DNA from 2 places in the Arthrobacter sp. TJ-240 genome. Region 2 is predicted to be linked to the other one. Evidence: predicted binding sites of a transcription regulator. Region 2 holds the regulator's gene; the other holds the start of a gene.
What was found. Region 2 encodes HspR, which represses chaperone genes until heat shock. Its sites were predicted from a motif close to AAGTTGAGTCNNNNNGACTCAACTT; they were not measured.
Positions count from the first base shown of each region.

Region 1: a site for HspR is predicted at 3,405-3,429, ahead of AC4D2C_RS02385 (Hsp20/alpha crystallin family protein). Genes of this name have one in related genera too.

Region 1 is NZ_JBZCNG010000001.1:493,393-503,068, forward strand. It holds gene AC4D2C_RS02350 (ATP-dependent DNA ligase) at 1-88, opposite strand, end outside; gene AC4D2C_RS02355 (SRPBCC domain-containing protein) at 165-671, opposite strand; gene ku (non-homologous end joining protein Ku) at 740-1,579, shown strand; gene AC4D2C_RS02365 (hypothetical protein) at 1,579-1,827, shown strand; gene AC4D2C_RS02370 (haloacid dehalogenase type II) at 2,092-2,760, opposite strand; gene AC4D2C_RS02375 (DUF2630 family protein) at 2,760-3,011, opposite strand; tRNA gene AC4D2C_RS02380 (tRNA-Val) at 3,190-3,263, shown strand; gene AC4D2C_RS02385 (Hsp20/alpha crystallin family protein) at 3,480-3,944, shown strand; gene AC4D2C_RS02390 (SDR family oxidoreductase) at 4,063-4,860, shown strand; gene AC4D2C_RS02395 (hypothetical protein) at 4,963-5,184, shown strand; gene pstS (phosphate ABC transporter substrate-binding protein PstS) at 5,259-6,371, shown strand; gene AC4D2C_RS02405 (SRPBCC family protein) at 6,426-6,962, opposite strand; gene AC4D2C_RS02410 (Dps family protein) at 7,171-7,665, shown strand; gene AC4D2C_RS02415 (gluconokinase) at 7,776-8,300, shown strand; gene budC (meso-2,3-butanediol dehydrogenase) at 8,419-9,213, shown strand; gene AC4D2C_RS02425 (LysR substrate-binding domain-containing protein) at 9,349-9,676, opposite strand, start outside.
Region 2 is NZ_JBZCNG010000003.1:448,601-458,276, forward strand. It holds gene AC4D2C_RS10345 (SDR family NAD(P)-dependent oxidoreductase) at 1-311, opposite strand, end outside; gene AC4D2C_RS10350 (DUF5655 domain-containing protein) at 400-978, shown strand; gene AC4D2C_RS10355 (PspA/IM30 family protein) at 935-1,636, opposite strand; gene AC4D2C_RS10360 (hypothetical protein) at 1,688-2,254, opposite strand; gene AC4D2C_RS10365 (heat shock protein transcriptional repressor HspR) at 2,386-2,814, opposite strand; gene AC4D2C_RS10370 (DnaJ C-terminal domain-containing protein) at 2,865-3,872, opposite strand; gene AC4D2C_RS10375 (nucleotide exchange factor GrpE) at 4,085-4,744, opposite strand; gene dnaK (molecular chaperone DnaK) at 4,747-6,618, opposite strand; gene AC4D2C_RS10385 (DUF2252 domain-containing protein) at 6,758-8,071, opposite strand; gene AC4D2C_RS10390 (permease prefix domain 1-containing protein) at 8,122-9,111, opposite strand; gene AC4D2C_RS10395 (PadR family transcriptional regulator) at 9,108-9,452, opposite strand; gene AC4D2C_RS10400 (cupin domain-containing protein) at 9,572-9,676, shown strand, end outside.

The sequences.
Region 1 (9,676 bases), on a different contig from region 2:
GGTAGAGCACCTTGTCGAGATTGGAGAGACGCAGCGTGCGTCCGTCCACGGTGACGGTCTGCTGCCGGGCCGTGCGCGGAGGAGCCATGCCCCCAGTCTCGACCGCAGGCCCGGGGGCGGTCCAGTACCAATCGGCCGGGCACCCCTACGGCGCCCGCCGGGCCCTAGCCCTGGTCGCGGTCCTCGAACTGCTCGCGGTACCGGGCCACGTAGACGTCCCACAGCGCCGGGTCCTGCCCGAGGCTGCGCTTGTTCAGGAAGTCGTCCAGTCCGGCGATGGTGAGGTGCCAGCCGGCGGCCATGGTGGCCGAGTGCCGCGGGCTGCCCGGGGTCAGGAGCAGCACGAGCTGCGATCCGTTGTCAGCGGTCCGCGCAAGTTCCCAGCGGAGGCTGTCCCGCTCCCACGTGTAGGCGAGCACCGTGGGCCGCTCGGCCTCCAGCACCTCGCCGCGCAGGGGCTTCTGGTCGGCGTACCGGAACAGGATCTCCTCTCCTGCGCGCGGCTCGAACTCCATCTCGCAGGGGAACCAGTACTTCAGCTTCTCGGCCTCCGTCAGGTGCTTCCACAGCACGGTCGGCGGGAACGCGAACTGGAATTCCAGGCGCAGCACGGTGGCGCCGTCGTCGCTGGTGGTCTTGCTGACGATGGGCTCTACGGTCTCGGAGGTCACCTCCCAAGTCTAGGGCGGGCGGGCGGCACCCTCTGGCCCACTAAGCCTGCTTGGTGTTGACTTGACCCATGAGAGCCATCTGGAAGGGAGCGGTCGCGTTCGGGCTGGTCAACGTGCCGGTCAAGGTCTACAGCGCCACCGAGGACCACGACATCCCCCTCCACCAGGTCCACGACGAGGACGGCGGCCGCATCCGCTACCAGCGCCGCTGCGAGATCTGCGGTGAGGTGGTCGACTTCAAGCACATCGACAAGGCGTACGACGACGGCGAGCACACGGTGGTGCTGACCGACGAGGACCTCTCGTCCCTGCCGGTCGAGAGGAGCCGGGAGATCGAGGTGGTGGAGTTCGTGCCGAGCGACCAGATCGATCCGGTCATGTTCGACCGCGCGTACTACCTCGAGCCCGACAGCACCTCGACGAAGGCGTACGTCCTGCTGCGGCGCACGCTCCAGGAGACGGACCGCACCGCGATCGTGCAGTTCTCCCTCCGGCAGAAGAGCCGCCTGGCGGCGCTGCGCGTCCGCGGGGACGTGCTCATGCTCCAGACGCTGCTGTGGGACGACGAGGTGCGGGAGGCCTCCTTCCCGGCCCTCGAGGAGAAGGTGCGCATCTCCGCCAAGGAGAAGCAGATGTCCGCGGCGCTCGTCGACTCCTTCTCCACCGATTTCGACCCCGAGAACTTCACCGACGACTACCAGGTCCAGCTGCGCACCCTGATCGACGCGAAAATCGAGAAGGGCGACACGATCGACACCGAGGAGACCTTCGGTGCGGCCAGGGACGACGACGACGGTGACAACGTGCTCGACCTCATGGAAGCCCTGCGCCGCAGCGTCGAGAAGAACCGCGAGAAGAAGGCCGGCGGCACGAAGACCACCGGCGCCTCCAAGAAGAAGGGCGCGTGATGGGATTCTTCACCGACAGCCTCGGCCGCCAGACCGTGGTGCAGACACCGAACGCGCCGATCCTCGGATGGGCCCTGTTCGGTGCAGCGTCCTTCATGGCCCTGGAGGAACGGAACCGTGAGCGCCTACGCCTCGCCAGCTCGCTCTGCCTGGCCGTCTGGGCCGCGCTCGAGGTGATCTCCGGGAAGAGCGGGTTCCGGCGCAGCTCCGGTGCGCTGACCCTGTCCTGGCTCTCCCGCAAGGTCTGACGCCCCTCCGCACGGTGCCCTGGCGCTCCGCGAAGACGTCCGGCACGCCATCCTGGTCGATGACTGTCTTCTCCTGCTCCTCGATCTTCCGATAGCGCTTGTCCCGCCCCTTTCCGGATCGGACCAGCAGGACAGGGAGCCCGGCTTGCGTGCTACCGCCGCTCACTCCAGGGGGAAGTTCTCCCGGCGCAGCAGCTTCGCCAGGGGTGCAGGTCGGTGACGGGGATTCGGCGGGCCACCCGGGCGATGGATGGCCGGCGACCCTCAGGCCCGCAGGACGCCGGGCAGCTCGGTGATCGAGGGTACTTCGTGATCGGGTGCCGTCATGGCGGAGGGATAGGGCGAGCCGTCGCGGTTCAGCCAGGCGGTCCGGAGCCCGGCACGCGCAGCACCGTCGATGTCCCAGGGATGGACGGCGACGAGCACGACGTCGCCCGCCTCCCGATGCAGGGCACCGAGGGCGTAGGCGTAGGACTCGGGGGCGGGCTTCCAGCGCGGCGCGTCCTCGACCGACAGGACGGCGAGGACCTGATCCCGGACACCGGCCCGGTCCAAGAGTGCCTCCGCCGTCGCCGTCGCGCCGTTGGTCAGCGCTGCGACGCCGAAGCCTGCGGAAGCCAGGGTACGGATGCCCTCCACCACGTCCGGGTGCACCGCGAGCCCCTGCAGCGCCGACATGATGTGGGCGACCGCGTCGTCGAGGTCCCGGTTGAGGATCTCGTCCGTGAGGACCGCCCGCAGTGCACCCTCGGCGACCTCCTTGAACGCAGGGTTCTGCCCGGCTGCGGTGAGCGCGAAACCATCCCGGAGCACCGAGGCGAACCAGAGCGCGGCCAGCTGCGGAGGCGCGCCGATCTCCTCGAAATGCTGGGACAGGGGGTCCATGTCCGACAGGGTGCCGTTGACGTCGAACAGCACCACCGGCAGCGCCATTACTGGCGGTACCCCTCCACCTGGCTGATGGGACGGGCATCGGCCTCGGCGGGGTCCTCTCCCGCATCGGCCTTCGCGCGGCGCTGGCGGAGCAGGTCCCAGCACTGGTCGAGGTCCTCCTCCACCTTCTTCAGGCGCGCGGCGTGGTCCTGGTGGGCCTCGGCGGCGCCGGCGTCCTGTGGCTGCTCGCGGAGCTCGTGCTCCTCCTGCACGAGTGCCTGGATGCGCTGGAGGATGTCCTGGTTGTCCATGGTGCGTCCCTTCGTCGTCGCCGTCCCGGCATGCCGGATGATCAGCAGGCTTTCCTTCAGGCTACTGAGGCCGCGGACGGTTGACCAGCACGATCGGCGATGCGCCCGGGAGCCGGAAAGGCGTCGCAGGGGAATTTGGCGCGGCGCCCGGATGCCCTAAGCTGTTGGAGAACCAATTGCCTGTGTAGCTCAGTCTGGTAGAGCATCCGCTTCACACGCGGAAGGCCCGGGGATCGAGGCCCCGCGCAGGCACGAGGATCAGCTGGAGACAGCACCACAGAAGGCCCGTACCGATTCGTCGGTGCGGGCCTTCTGCGTTGGTGGACCGCGTGTTCGTTCTGGGCGAACGGACCGAGGCTTAGCACTCATAGGGGCCGAGTGCTAATATCTTCGTAGTTGAGCGAAGGACGCTCAACTCCAGGAATCCACCCACCGGTGGCATACGCGAAGGAGTTGTTTCCAGTGGCCATGAAGTTCGATCCATTCCGCGAGCTGGACCGCGTTGCCGGCGCCCTCCTCGAGAGCCGTCCCGGACTCCGCCTCATGCCGATGGACCTCTACCGCGAGAAGGACCACTATGTCCTTGCCGCGGATCTTCCGGGCATCGATCCCGGTTCGGTCGACATCGACGTGGACGGCCAGCTCCTGACCATCCGCGCGGAGCGCACCCTGCGCAGCGCCGAGGGTGTCAAATGGCTGACCCGTGAGCGCGAGAGCGGCTCGTTCCTCCGCCAGCTCAGCCTGGGCCAGGGCGTCGACACCGAGGGCATCTCCGCCCGGTACGAGAACGGCGTCCTGAGCGTGATGATCCCCGTCAGCGAGCGCGCCAAGCCGCGCAAGATCGAGATCGTCAGCGGAGAGGCGTCGACCCCGATCCACGCCGGCGCCGTCCGGGACTCGGACTCCGGCACCCAGGGCGCCGTCGAGTCCTGACCCCCGCCGCGAGTACCCCCGACCGGCACCCCTACCAGTACCCCCGGGCTTCCCGCCCGGGGGTACTTCGTCGTGAGCCCCCTTGCGGGGGTGCGCGCCGGGCACGAAGGATGGGGTCATGGACTTCACACCCAGCAAAGCAATCGTCACAGGCTCCGATTCCGGCATCGGCCGGGCCACGGCCGTCGCCCTCGCAGCGGCCGGCTGCGACGTCGGCATCACCTGGCACTCCGACCAGGAAGGTGCCGAGGAGACCGCGCGCCTCGTCCGGGAGAAGGGCGTCCGGTCCGCCGTCGCGCAGCTCGATACCACGGACGCCCCGGCGTGCGGCGATGTCGTCGATCAGCTCGCCCAGGAGCTCGGCGGCCTCGACGTCTTCATCAACAACGCGGGCGTCAACGGCGGCACCATGTTCATGGAGACCGACTGGGACACCTGGCGCGGCACCATGGGCGCCAACCTCGACGGCGCGTTCGTCTGCATCCAGCGCGCGGCCCGGCACATGATCGACGGCGGCAAGGGTGGGCGCATCATCGCCGTCACCAGCGTCCACCAGGAGCAGCCGCGCGTCGGCTCGGCGGCCTACGACGCCTCGAAGCACGGCCTCGGCGGGCTGATCCGCACCATTGCGCTCGAACTGGCCGACCGCGGCATCACGGCGAACGCCGTCCTGCCCGGAGAGATCAACACCCCCATGAACGCGTCGGCGGACCAGGATCCCCGCACCATGGACCGCCCGGGCATCCCCGTGGGCCGGCCGGGAGCACCCGAGGAGATCGCCGACGTCGTCGCCTTCCTCGCATCCGGCGCCTCCAGCTACGTCAACGGCGCGTCGTTCGTCGTCGACGGCGGCATGCTCCTGATGGGGCCGCAGGCAGGATCGCACCTCACCAGCGGGGACTGGCGCACTCTCTGATCAGGAAAGTGTGAGGAACACCACAGTCTTCAGCGCACGTTCATGCCGCGTTCAGGAGGGGTGGCTAGCGTGGGAGTCCCGTACCCCTGCGAAAGGCCTGCCATGGACGCCCCCCTCCCCCCTGCCAGCGATGCCGACCTGCAGGACTGGTCGGGCTTCAAGCGCGGCGAGCACGTCACGCTCCAGCATGCGGCGGGGACGCAGCTCCGCGGAGTCCTGGACATGAGGACCGACGACGCGTCCGTGGTGTGGATCCAGCTGAACGACGGTGGTGGCCGCCGGCTCGTGCACCGGGGCGACGGCTACCGCCTGCGCCGCGGCTGATCCGGGGACGGAACACCCCGTCCACCTGATGTCCATCTTGGGTTCACCTTTTCGCCACCTGTAACGTGGCGGAGGTGAGAACCCGTGCACCCCTGTCGCTGTCCCTCGCCGTCGTCCTCGGTCTCACGGCCTGCGGCTCCGACTACCCGCTGGGCCCCGAGCAGGAAGCGGCGGCGCAGCGCGGGGACACGAGCCTGCAGGGCGCCGTGACCGCCGCAGGATCCTCCGCCCAGGGACCGGCCATGGACGCCTGGCGCTCGGGATTCACCACCCTCCACCCGCGCGCGCAGGTGCAGTACTCGCCCGACGGCTCCGGCGCGGGACGCGGTGCGCTGCTCGCCGGAGCCGTGGGGTTCGCCGGCTCCGACGCGTACCTCAGTGACGAGGAGCTCGCCGGGTCGACGCAGGCCTGCGGGCCGGGCGGTGCGTTCAACATCCCCGCGTACATCTCCCCCATCAGCATCGCGTTCAATCTGCCCGGCATCACGGAACTGGAGCTCGACGCCGCCACCGTGGCGCGGATCTTCCGGGGTGACATCGCGACGTGGGACGATCCCGCCATCGCGGCCCAGAACCCGGACGTGGACCTCCCCGCGCTGCCCGTCTCGGCGGTCAGCCGGTCCGACGACTCCGGCACCACCGAGAACTTCACGGACTACCTGCACGCCGTGGTGCCGGAGATCTGGACCGAGGAGCCCGACGGCTCCTGGCCGTCCGCCCTCGGGAACGAGAACGCCAAGGGCAACGCCGGCGTGGTCAGTACCGTGGCAGCCACTGCGGGAGCCGTGACCTACGCGGACGATTCCGCCGTCGGGGATCCCCTCGGCCGCGTGTCCCTGAAGGTCGGCGACGCCCACGTCCCGGCGGGCCCCGAAGCGGCCGCGGCCGCCGTCGACCTCGCGAGTCGCGTCCCCGGCCGCGCGGACTACGACATCGCACTCGACCTCGACCGGGCCACCACTGCCCCCGACGTCTACCCGCTGGTCCTCGTCTCGTACCACGTGTACTGCTCGCGCTACGAGAACGAGGCGACGGCCGAGGTCGTCCGCGCCTTCGGCACCTACGCGGTCAGTACGGAGGGGCAGGCCGCGGCCGCGGACGCGGCGAAGAGCTCCCCCCTCTCGCCCGAACTGTCACAGCTGGCCACCGAGGCGATCGCGTCGGTGGAGGTCGGCGAGATCCCCTAGGACGCGGACGAGGCGGACCCCCGCAGGGATCCGCCTCGTCCTCGGGCACGTGCGTCAGCCGACGCGCGGCCCTCCCGAATCGGGGTCGTTCGTGGACGTGTCGGGCAACGCATCGTTCGCCGGCGCGGCGTCCCCGCCACCTGTCGGCGGGGCGTCGACATTCCCGCGCCAGGCGCCGGTCTCCCCACCGCTCTTCTCGATGAACTGCTTGAACCTCTTGAGGTCGCCCTTCACCTGGGCGGAGTCGGCGTTCACCACGGCGCCGATCTTCTCCGTGAAGGTCTCGGGGTGCCAGTCGATCTGCACCATGAGCCGCGTCGTGTTCGCGTCCAGGCGGTGGAAGGTCACCACGCCGGCGTGGGACTCGCCGTCGGTGCTCTTCCAGGCCACGCGCTCGTCCGGGTGCTGCTCGGTGATCTCGGCGTCGAACTCGCGCCGGACCCCGCCGATGCTCGTCACCCAATGTGTCCGTGTGTCCGAGGTCTGCGTGATGGACTCGACCCCTCCCATGAACTGGGGGAAGCTCTCGAACTGGGTCCACTGGTTGTACGCCGTGCTGACCGGTACTGCTACGTCGATAGATTCCTGCACTGAAGCCAAAAGGTTCCTCCTCGTAGAGACTCCGGCGCCGTCGCTGCCCCTGTACAGGGGCCGAGCACGGCTGACCATAAGTCCCCTTAGCGTAGGCAGATCGGTTGGAATTGACCAACGCGCAGGTCTAGGGTGAAAGGAGTCCCCCCGGCGGGAATCGGCGTGTCCGGAACCCGCCCGGAGCAGGAAATCTAGCACTGGAGGATTCATGAAGGCTTCACCCACCCTCACGGACAACATGCAAGCCGTCCTGGTCGACCTCATCGAACTGCACCTGCAGGGCAAGCAGGCCCACTGGAACGTGGTCGGCAAGAACTTCCGCGACCTCCACCTGCAGCTGGACGAGATCATCGACGACGCCCGTGCCTTCGCCGACGAGATGGCGGAGCGCATGCGCGCCCTGCACGCCGTACCCGACGGCCGCAGCGTCGCCGTCGCCGAGGGCACCAAGATCCAGCCGTTCCCGGCCGGGCTCGTCTCGACCAAGGACACCGTGGGCCTCGTGGTCAACATGCTGAACGCCACCGTGAACACCATGCGCGACGTCCACGACCAGATCGACGAGGAGGACCCCACGACGGCGGACCTGCTGCACGGATTCATCGCGAAGCTCGAGCAGTACGCCTGGATGGTCGACGCCGAGAACATGGAGCCGACCGCCGAGGTCGTCACGCCCGTCGGCACGGAGAACGCGACCGTCTGACGCACGGCATCCTTCGTCTGATAGGAAGGGAGGCACCGACTGGTGCCTCCCTTCCCGCGTCCGGGGTGGGGTTCCCGCGCCCGTCCCGTCACCAGAGAAGGACACCGCACATGGAAGCACGTCCCTGCCACGTGGTCGTCATGGGGATCTCCGGATCGGGCAAGACGACCATCGCCACGCGCCTCGCCGAGCAGCTCGGCTGGACCTTCGCCGAGGCCGACGAATTCCACCCGACCGCCAACATCGCGAAGATGAGCTCCGGGACGCCGCTCACCGACGAGGACCGCTGGCCGTGGCTGGGCTCCCTGCGGGACTGGATGACCGCCCAGGCGCGTGCGGGCCGCAGCACCGTGGTGACCTGCTCGGCCCTGCGGCGCTCCTACCGGGACATCCTCCTGCAGGCCGAGGGCAGCGTCAGGTTCGTGCACCTGCTCGGCGACACCGGCCTGATCCTCGAGCGCATGAAGACCCGCAGCGGCCATTTCATGCCGGAATCACTCCTGCCCTCCCAGGTCAGCACCCTCGAGCCCCTGCAGCCGGACGAGCAGGGCGCCCGGATCGAGAACACCGGCACGCCCGACGCCGTCACGGCCACCGTCATCGACAGGCTCGATCTCGTGTCCGGGTGCCGGTAGCCCCCCGCACCCGGACGCAGGACCACTAGCAGGTCCGGTGCTCCTGCGGGGAGCACCTGCGGTTGTTGCGGGAGCATGGGCCCGATGCCACGGTGGAGGGAACGAGAGGAGCGTGGCAATGGACCCCGGATCAGGCGGCGCGGTCATGCAGCAGAGGTTCGACGGGAAGGTCGTCATCGTGACCGGCGCCGGCTCGGGCATCGGCGAGGCGACGGCCCGGCGCTTCGTCGCCGAGGGGGCCCGGGTGGTCCTGACGGATTCCGTCGCGGACAAGATCGACGCCGTCGTCGCGTCCCTGCCCGACGCGCAGGCGACGGCGGTGGCCACCGATTTGGCCGACTACGGGCAGGTGGCCGTCATGGTGCAGGAGACCGTGCAGCGGTACGGCCGCCTCGATGTCCTCGTCAACAATGCGGGCACCATCACCCAGGGCACCGTCCAGGACACGACCGTCGAGGACTGGCACCGCGTCATCGACACCGACCTCTCCGGCGTGTTCTACGGGACGAAGGCGGCCCTGGAGTACCTGGTGGAGAGCAAAGGATGCATCGTCAACGTCTCCTCCGTCTCCGGCCTGGCCGCGGACTGGCGCATGAGCGCCTACAACGCGGCCAAGGGCGGGGTCAGCAACTTCACCCGCGCGGTTGCCCTGGACCACGGCAAGGACGGCGTGCGGGTCAACGCCGTCGCCCCCGGTTTCATCTGGACGGACCTCACGAGCGATGACGGCGAGCCGCACGAGCTCTCCGACGAGTTCGCCGCGCGCATCGCGCTCGGGCGCGGCGGCCTGCCGGAGGAGGTCGCCGCCGCCATCACCTTCCTCGCGAGCGACGACGCGCGCTTCATCACCGGCGTGGTGCTCCCCGTGGACGGCGGCACGATGGCCAGCAACGGGCAGCCGGCCCAGGCCTGAGAGGTGCACGACGTCCGGTACGACCCGTCGGCCCGGCGCTACAGCAGCGCCGCGAGGGATCGGTCCACGGTGCGGCCGGAGAAGATGCAACCACCCAGGAAGGTCCCTTCTGCACCGCCGCTTCGGCGTGGGACGTCAGCGCCGCTTGCCCCGCGTGCCGGACGGGCGGGCCGGTTTCCCCTGCTGCTTCCCCTGCTGCTTCGCAGGCTGCTGTTTCCCGGCCGCGGCCTTCTTCGCTGCCGCCTTCTGCGACGCGCTCTTCTTCGGCGCCTCGCGCTGCGAGGGCTGCCGCGAGCTCTGGGCCGTCCGTCCGCGGACGATGCCGATGAACTCCTCGACGTCGTCGGACTCGTCCTCCATCCGCCAGGCGATGCCGATCGTGGTGACGGGCAGGCCGGGGACGGGCCGGTGCACGGCGTCCTTCCGCGCGTACAGGCGGGCCAGGGACATCGGCAGGACCACG
Region 2 (9,676 bases):
TCGAGGGTGTCGTCGTCCACCTCGACAGCAGGACCGAAGGCCACGACACCGGAGGCGAACACCAGGCCGTCGAGGGGGCGCCCGTAGACGGCGGCGGCGATGTCCGCCGGTCCCGTGGGCCTGCCGAGATCCGCTGCTGCGTGAGCGACGACGGCGTCGCCGAGTTCCTCCGCGAGGCCCGCCAGTTTGTCCTCGGACCGGCCGGACAGGGTGAGCTGGGCGCCTTCCGCCGCGAGCTGCCGTGACAGTTCGGCACCGAGGACCCCGGTGGCGCCGACGACGAGGACATGGGCACCGCTCAGCTCGGTCATGCGCCGAGTGTAGCAACGCCCTCCGGTGCCCTCAGGGTGTGTGGTCCCGGACGGTTCCGCGCGGTGCCGGCCCCGTTACAGTGTGGGCATGGGTGAGATGCGGAGCTGGCAGGCCATGGTCGGGACGAACGCGGCGCGGCTGCTCCGCACCACGGGCCGGACCCCGGCGGACTGGGCTGCTGATGCCCGCTCGGCGGGGATCAGCACCCGCGAGGAGCTGTCCCGCTGGCTGAAGGACCAGGGGATCACCGGGTACAACCTGATGAGCATCGGCTGGGAGGTCTTCGGGCTCCCCGAGTTCTTCCGGCTCTCCGCCGACGAGCTCTACGCCGCCCAGTACGCCGACCGACCGGCTCTCAGGCCGCTCGCCGACCGAATCCCGCTCTGGGCCACGGAGACCCCGGAGGTCACCATCCAGATGCGCAAGACCTACGTCTCCCTCCAGACGCCTCGCCGGAAGTTCGCGCAGCTCACACCCAGCACCAGAACCGCGGTGGACGTGTTCTTCCGGCTGGCGGTGCCGGACCTGCCCGGCCTCGAACCGGTCCGCACCACGGATCCGTTCGCCTGGCGCATCCGTCTGCGGCACGTGGACGACGTCGACGACGCCCTCCTGCGGGCGCTCAGCGCTGCACGGGAGGATAGCCTCGGTCGTTCCTCCGCTTGAGCTCCTCGAGTTCCTGCTGGGCGGCCGCCTCCGCCTCGAGCTCCTCGAACGCCCGCTGCAGGCGCGGCGAGGACGGATCCGTCCACGACAGTTCCTCGCGGGCCTGCGCTTGCGCTTCGAAGCGCCGTACCTCGAGTTCCGCGTTGCGGCGTGCGGCCTCTATCGCCGCCGCCTCGCGGCTCGACGAGGCCAGCGCGTCATGGACGCCGATGGCGGCCTGCGCAGCAGCCCGACGCGCCAGCATGGCGTCGTACTCCATCGCGTTCTGCTGTACGCGCTGCTCGAGCCGTCGCACGTCGTCGTGGAGCCGGCGGGCCTGCTGCTCCGCCTCGCGCAACTGCCGGGTGAGGGTCTCGAGGCGGCGCCGTGCGGTCATCGACTCACGGATGGCGGCCCGGGCGGCGTCGTCGTCCCCCCGCTGCACCGCGGCGGCCGCTGCGGCCTCGACCCGGTTCACGTAGTCGGCGGCCTCGTTCGCGGCGAGGCCCACGCGGTGGTGGTGCGCCGCGACATCCGCCGCGCCGCGCCGCGCCTGGTCGAGCAGTGCCCGCTGGGCCTGCTGCGCGGCCTGCGCCTGCGCCCGCGGGTCCTCCTTCGACTCGGCCGCGGCGTAACGGTTGGCCTGCACGATGCGCGTGATACGGCGTTTGATCGTCACGGTGGGGACCCCCGGGTCGGTGAGTGGAGTGCGTCTACCTGGTCCAACCGGTCACCAGGCCTGCCGGTTCCCGTAGCTGTCCCGCCAGGTGGCCATGGCGGAGATCTCGGTGCGCAGGCGGTTCGTGGCCTGGTCCAGCTGGAGGGTGTCGATGGACCTGGAGGTCTGCAGCAGACACCGGCGCAGATCCGCCGAGAGCTCGTCGAGCGCCCGGGCCTGCGCTGCGAGGTCGGTAGTCCACTCCTGCTTCAGGGCGCGATTCGGCTCGCGGTCTGCCGCGCGCAGCATGGTCCCGAGCGAGGCCGCGGCCTGGTCGATCTCCGCCGCGGCGCGGGGCAGGTCGCCGACGGGGCGTCCCTGCGCCGCAGCCTCCGCGAGCGCGAGGTGGGTGGCGCGGGAGGAACGCTTCAGGTCGCCGATCAGCCGCGCGGGCTCCCGCGTCAGCTTGTCCGGCGCATAGGCGCGGGCGGCCAGCATGCCGCGGTCCCTGGTGCGCTCGATGATGTGCGATCGCCTCACCTTGCGCACCACGAGCCACCCTGCCACGCCCGTACCCGCGCCGAGGACGGCGAGCACGCCGGCCCCGATCGCGAGGGCCTCGACGAACAGCTCAAACATGACGTGCCTCCGGGAAGGGTTCCATCTTCCAAGTCTGCCCGCGCTCCCTGACAAATTCCACCGGCACCCGGTGGCGAAGACCTCCGGGGAGCATGTCCGGGTACGACAGCGGTCGCATCGGGCAGCAGCGGCTAGTTCGCGGTGCGCTCGGTGTCGGGGCGCCAGATGACCAGCGCCTGGCTGCGGGGGCGGGGACGCTGGCCGCGGGCCAGCGTGACGACGTCGCCCGCGAGGCCGGCGGCGAACACGCGGCTGGACTCGGCGTGGATCCGGCGGGAGGCCAGTTCGGAGGACAGCTCGGTCACGCGCGTCTGCAGGGCCGCCACCTGATTCTCGAGCTGGAGGATGCGGCGGATGCCCTCGAGGGACACGCCCTCCTGGGAGAGTTTCTGGATCTCGCGCAGCGTGCCGACGTCCTTCTGCGAGTAGCGCCTCGCCCGGCCGGGTGCCCGGCTGGGAGTGACGAGACCGAGCCGGTCGTACTGGCGCAGCGTCTGCGGGTGCATGTCGGCGAGCTCGGCGGCCACCGAGATGACATAGATGGGCATCGTGTAGTCCATGGCTGGCCTCCTTCCGTCACCGGTCCTCCGGCGGTTGCTCGAGCGTACTGTTACAGGCGCGCCTTCGCGGCGAGCCCGGCGCGCGGGTCGGCGTCCTTCGTGGCGTCGCGGAACGTTTCCACCGCGGCTTCGGCCTCCTTGGACAGGTTCTGCGGGACGACGACGTCGACGATCACGAGCAGGTCACCCGTGCCCTTGGACGTCTTCACACCCCGGCCCTTGAGGCGAAGGGTCCGGCCCGAGGGCGTGCCGGCGGGGACCTTCATCTTCACCAGTTCGCCTGTGAGCGTCGGGACCTCGATCTGGGCGCCGAGCGCCGCCTCGGGGAAGCTGACGGGCACGTGCACACGGATGTTGTCGCCGTCACGTTTGAACAGCGGGTGGTCCTTCACCGAGACGGCGACCATGAGGTCTCCCGGACCGGCCTGGCCCGGCTGCCCCTTGCCCTTCACGCGGACCTTCTGCCCGTCCCGGATGCCCGCGGGGATGCGCACGTCGATCTGCTCTCCCGAGGGTTCGCGCAGGCCGATGGTGGTGCCGTTGATCGATCCGGCGAAGGAGATGGTCGTGGTGGCCGTCCGGTCGGCGCCCTTCTGCGGACGCGTGGACTGGAAGCCGCCGGGGAAGCCGTTGCCGCCCACACCGCCCACACCGCCGCCGAACAGGTCGGCGAACTCGGGAGGCAGGTTGCTGTTCGAGAAGCCGGTGCGCTGGCGTGTGCCCGTGCCGGCGCCCTGGCCGAAGAGGTTCCCGAAGATGTCCTCGAAGCCCGCGCTGCCGCCGGCTCCGCCACCGGCGCCGCCGGCCGAGAACCGTGCTCCGCCGCCCATCGCACGGATGGCGTCGTACTGCTGGCGCTGTTCGTCGTCGGACAGCACCGAGTAGGCCTCCGAGACGTCCTTGAACGTCTTCTCCGATGCGGCATCACCCTGGTTCTGGTCGGGGTGGTACTTGCGGGCGAGTTTCCGGTAGGCCTTCTTGATGTCGGTGCCGGAGGCGTCCTTGGAGACACCGAGGATCTTGTAGAAATCCTTGTCGACCCAATCCTGACTAGCCAATGGGCGTCTCCTTTCGTAGGTGTTGCTAAAGATATAAGGGCCGGGGCCACCGGCCGAACCCCCGCCGTGCACCAGGTGTCTCATCGACACCCGGGTCAGTCATGGAGAGACGGGTGGGGCCGTCTTCTGTAGGGCCTTCAATATTCCGTAGCGAGCTCTGCGAGCGCAGGAATTTCGTTGGCCCGGGAAGACTGCCCCACCCGGCATTTCAGTTACTCCGGAACCGCCACGATGACCTGCGCGGCCCGGAGGACGCGCTCGCCCTTGCGGTAGCCCACGCGGAGGATCTGGCTGACGCTGTCGGCCTGGACGTCCGCACTCGGCTGCTGCATGAGCGCTTCGTGGATGTTCGGGTCGAAGGCGACGCCGACCTCGTCGATGCGGGTGAGCTCGTACGTCCTGAGGGCGTTCTCGAGCTTGCCCGCGATGGCCGCGAAGGGCCCCTCGGCGAGATCGCCGTGCTGGCGTGCGGCGTCGATGTCGTCGAGGACGGGCATCAGCGTGTTGATGACGCCGATGACCGCCTGATCACGGGCGACATCGCGGTCGCGCTCCACGCGGCGCCGGTAGTTGACGTACTCGGCCTGGAGGCGGAGCAGGTCGTTGCGCAGTTCAGCGACGACGTCCACCGCCGGGTTGTCCCCCTCGGCGCCGGCCTCGTTCAGGATCGCCTCGGCCTGGGCCAGGGCGTCCCCCTCGGAGGCGTCACCGGCAGGTGCGGCCTGCTCCCCGGCCGCGGATTCGTCCGCGGCCGGAGCGCCGGCGTCGTTCTGCTGCCCACGGACTTCGCCGGTCTCAGGGTCGATCTTCCGGTTGTCGCGGAAGCTCACCGGCTCTGACGCGTGCTCTTCTTCGTTTCCGTGGTGCGGCATGGCTACTTCTTCTCGTTGATGTCGTCGTCGACCACTTCGGCGTCGACGATGTCCTCGTCGGCACCTGCGGCGGCCGGCTGGTCGTCGGCGGGCGCGCTGCCTGCGGCGCCCGCGTCCTGCTGGGCGGAGGCGTAGATCGCTTCGCCGAGCCTGGACTGGGAGGCCTGCAGCTTCTCGAAGGCCGTCTTCACCTCGGCGTCGTTGTCCTGCGACTCGAGCGCCTTCTTCAGGGCGTCGACGTCGGCCTGGACCTCGGTCCGGACGTCCTCGGGCAGCTTGTCCGAGTTGTCGGCGATGAGCTTGTCCACCGAGTAGGCGAGCTGCTCGGCGCCGTTGCGCGTATCGGCGGCCTCGCGACGCTGCTTGTCCTCCGCTGCGTGCTCCTCGGCCTCGCGCACCATGCGGTCGATGTCCTCCTTGGAGAGGGACGATCCACCGGTGATGGTCATCGACTGCTCGGTGCCCGTGCCCTTGTCCTTGGCGGACACGTGCACGATGCCGTTGGCGTCGATGTCGAAGGTGACCTCGACCTGCGGGACGCCGCGCGGAGCCGGCGCGATGCCGGTCAGCTCGAAGGTGCCCAGCGGCTTGTTGTCGCGGGTGAACTCGCGCTCACCCTGGAAGACCTGGATGGCCACGGACGGCTGGTTGTCGTCCGCGGTGGTGAAGGTCTCGCTGCGCTTGGTCGGGATGGCCGTGTTGCGCTCGATGAGCTTGGTCATCATGCCGCCCTTGGTCTCGATCCCGAGGGACAGCGGCGTGACGTCGATGAGCAGCACGTCCTTGCGCTCACCCTTCAGCACACCGGCCTGCAGTGCGGCGCCGACCGCCACGACCTCGTCCGGGTTGACGCCCTTGTTGGGCTCCTTGCCGCCGGCGAGTTCCCTGACGAGTTCGACGACAGCGGGCATGCGGGTGGAACCGCCGACGAGGACGATGTGGTCGATGTCGCTGACCTTGATTCCGGCCTCGGCGATGACGTCCTGGAACGGCTTCTTGGTACGGTCCAGGAGGTCCTTCGTGAGGTCCTGGAACTTGGCACGGGACAGGTGCTCGTCGAGGTGGACGGGGCCGTCCGCGGTGACCGAGAGGTACTGGAGCGAGATGTTGGTGGACGTCGCCGAGGACAGTTCCTTCTTGGCCTGCTCCGCGGCTTCCTTCAGGCGCTGCAGGGCGATCTTGTCCTTCGAGAGGTCCGCACCCTTGGCCTTGGCCTGCGAGAGCAGGTAGTCGACCACGCGCTGGTCCCAGTCGTCGCCGCCGAGGCGGTTGTCACCGGAGGTGGAGCGGACCTGGATGGTGGAGAACGCATCCTCGTCCTTGCCCACCTCGAGCAGGGAGACGTCGAACGTTCCGCCACCGAGGTCGAACACGAGGATGAGCTCGTCCTCCTTGCCCTTGTCGAGGCCGTAGGCGAGGGCCGCCGCAGTGGGCTCGTTGACGATGCGCAGCACCTTCAGGCCTGCGATCTCGCCGGCCTCCTTGGTGGCCTGGCGCTCGGCGTCGTTGAAGTAGGCGGGCACCGTGATGACGGCGTCGGTGACCTTCTCGCCGAGGTAGCTCTCCGCGTCGGTCTTCAGCTTCTGGAGGATGCGCGCGGAGATCTCCTGCGGCGTGTACTTCTTGCCGTCGATGCCGACATTCCAGTCGGTGCCCATGTGGCGCTTGACCGAGGCGATGGTGCGGTCGATGTTGTTGACGGCCTGGCGCTTGGCGATCTCGCCCACCAGGACCTCACCGGACTTGGAGAAAGCGACGATCGACGGCGTGGTGCGTGCGCCCTCGGCGTTCGCGATGACGGTGGGCTCGCCGCCTTCGAGGACCGAGACGACCGAGTTGGTGGTTCCGAGGTCAATACCTACTGCACGTGACATGCAATTTCCTTTCGACTGCCCGGGATTTGCGAGGCGCTCATCCGCCGGGCGCGTGGATTGAGCGTTCTGCACTCAAGTATAGTCGCGGCACGTCGAGGAGCAAAATGAAGTTGAGTCCCCTTGACTCAACCCCTGCTCCTCAGGTAGCGGGGACGGCAGTGATGAGGCCCTCCCGGAAGGCGTCGACGAAGAGGGCGTGATCCTGCCGCACCGTCTCCGCGTAGGCCTCGCCGAACCCCACGATGTCCTCGATGAACCCGTCACGGGAGTTCCCGACGGCGGCGAGGATGGCGGTCTCCGTGCGGAACGGCACGAGGTCGTGGTCGCTGTCCTCGTCCGTGGAGCAGTGGATCTTCGCCGTGGCCTGGCCGAGGGCCTCGAGCACGGGGGCCATCTGCTCGGGCTCGGTGAGGTCCTCCCAGGAGAGGTCGCGCTTGTACGGGGAGAGCTCCGACACCACGTAGGAGACGCCGCGGATCGAGGTGTAGCCGAGGAACGGGTCGGTGTGGGTCTGCAGCGAGCGCTGGCTGACGACGGCGCGGTGTCCGTCGTCGTCGAAGAAGCCACGCACGCGTTCGTCCTCCACGATGCGGCTGGGAGCGGCGATGTTCGACTGCTTCAGGGTGAGGATGATGTCGTTCTCCTGCGCCTCGTCGAAGCCCTCGATGAGCACGTTGTACGTGGGCAGCCCTGCGCTGCCGATCCCGAAGCCCTTCTTCCCGACGATCCCCTTGACCCGGTAGAAGACGCGGCGGCGTGAGCGCTCACCGTCGGGGATCGTACCGAGGTAGCGCCCGAAGGCGTCGGACACCTCCGCGTACTCGTCCTCGTCGAGGGGTCGGATGGAGCCGTCGTCGCGGAACCGGCGCTCGTAGTCCTCGATCTGTGTCAGGGAGTCGAGCAGGCGCGTCCGCCGTGCGGCGCGGGCCTGCTGCAGCACGCGGTGGATGGCGCCGTCCGTGTTGTCGAGCCCGAAGGCGAAGGCCGACTGCTCGTCCTCCACATAGTCCCCGACCCGCCCGAGGTAGGCCTCGAGGTACGTGCGCGCCAGCCCGCGGACCGCCTGTGACGGCAGGGCCTTCTGCCAGCACAGCAGGGTCAGCGAGGCGACGAACCGGCGCAGGTCCCAGGAGAAGTGGCCCACGTACGCCTCGTCGAAATCGTTGACGTCGAACGTGAGCCGGCCCTGGTTGCTCATGTAGGTACCGAAGTTCTCGGCGTGCAGGTCGCCGTGGATCCACACCCGGCTCGTGCGCTCGTCCGCCCAGTCGTCCTCGAGCTCGGCCATGTCGGTGTAGAACAGGGACGCACTGCCGCGGTAGAAGGCGTAGGGATCCGCAGCCATCTTCCGGAATCGTGCACGGAAGGCGAGGGGGTCGGCGACCATCAGGTCCTGATGGGCCTCGACGAGGGTCCGGACGATGTGCTGCTTACGGGAATCGGTGGCTGCCATCCGCCCACGGTACGCCTTCCCTCTGCACGGCTCCGGGCGCCCCGACCGCCTCAGCGCAGGGCCGGGACCGCATGCAGCGGCGCCGCGACGGAGGCCCGGCGTGCCTTCAGGAAGCCGTCCACCACGTCCCAGGCCGCGATCAGCACCGTCACGGCCGTGACGATGGCGGTGACGGTCCAGCCACTGCCGGTCGCAACCGCCGGATCCCAGCCGACGGCGTCGACGAAGTCCGGGTTGAGCAGTCGCCCTTCGGACCACAGGAGGATCGCCGGGACCGCGAAGGCGACATTGAGAAGGACGTTCACGACGGCGGCGCGCCAGGACCAGCCCCGCAGGTACAGCCAGACGGCGAACCCGGCCTCGAGGACGATCAGCGCCAGGAACCACGGGAGCCAGAAGGACCACAGGGCGGGGTCGAGCAGCGGGATCGCGCTGCCGTCGTCCGCACGGGCGACGGACCGGACCTGCTGCCACAGGATCGCCCCGGCGAAGAGCGCGAGGAAGACGAGGGAGGCGACGAGCTCGGCCAGGCGCCCGTCGCGCGTGCGGTCCGGCAGCTCGGGAAGGCGCTCGACCGTCCATTCCATGCCGGTGTCGGCGGTGCCGCTGCGTTCGAGGACCACGAAGAGCAGTGTGGTCCAGAAGCCGATGTGCACGGTCGTGGTGATCGCCGTCGACACCGCGCTGCCGATCGCTCCCCCGATGCTGCCCGAGGTGAGGAGCTGCACCACCAGCACTGCGACGGCGGTGATGGGGACCACGATGGCGACGAGCGTCCTGAGGAGCCGCAGCCAGTCGAGGTAGTAGCGCGGTCCGATGAGCGTGAGGGGCCGATCCACGTAGTCCGCCGCGAGACGCTCCGGGTCCCCCAGCTGGACCAGTGCCGAGCGCTCCGCGGCGGCAGGGTCCTCGCCGGAGGCGAGGCGGGCGTCGACGGCGTCGCCGATCATCTCCCTGATCTCGGGGTCGAGGCCGGAGCGCTGGGACTCCGGGACGGTCCGCATGGCGGCCCACACATAGCGATCGGTCAGCGTGGTCATGGCACTTCCCCTTCGGCGAGGCGATGGAGCGAGGTCGTCAGCCGATCCCAGTCGGCCGTGAGGGTGGTGGCGAGGTCGTCACCGGCCGGGCTCGTCCGGTAGAACTTCCGCGGACGGGACTCGGCAGTGTTCCACTCACTCGTCAGCAGGCCCTGCTTCTCCAGGCGCCGCAGGAGAGGGTAGAGCGTGTTCGCGTCGACCTGGATGCCCAGGCCGTCGAGCGCTTCGAGGAGCGCGTACCCGTAGTCGGGGGTGCGCAGCCGGGTGAGGCATGCGAGGACGACCGTCCCGCGCCGCAGTTCCTGCAGGTGTCCGGCAATCAGGTCGTCGTTGTTTGCCATGCGCGAAACTATAGTGTGCGACACACACTATAGCAACAGGCACAACGGTGTAGCGCGCTGCGATGAGATCGGCCCACCCGCGACGTCCACCCGTCATCGCATCGAACCAGGAGGCAGCCATGGACCCCCGGACCACAACGCCGACCGGCGGATCTCCCCCGCCGGCGCGGGCCATCCCCCGGGAGGAACTGGCCCTTCCGGGCAGCAGGACGCGCCGCTTCGAC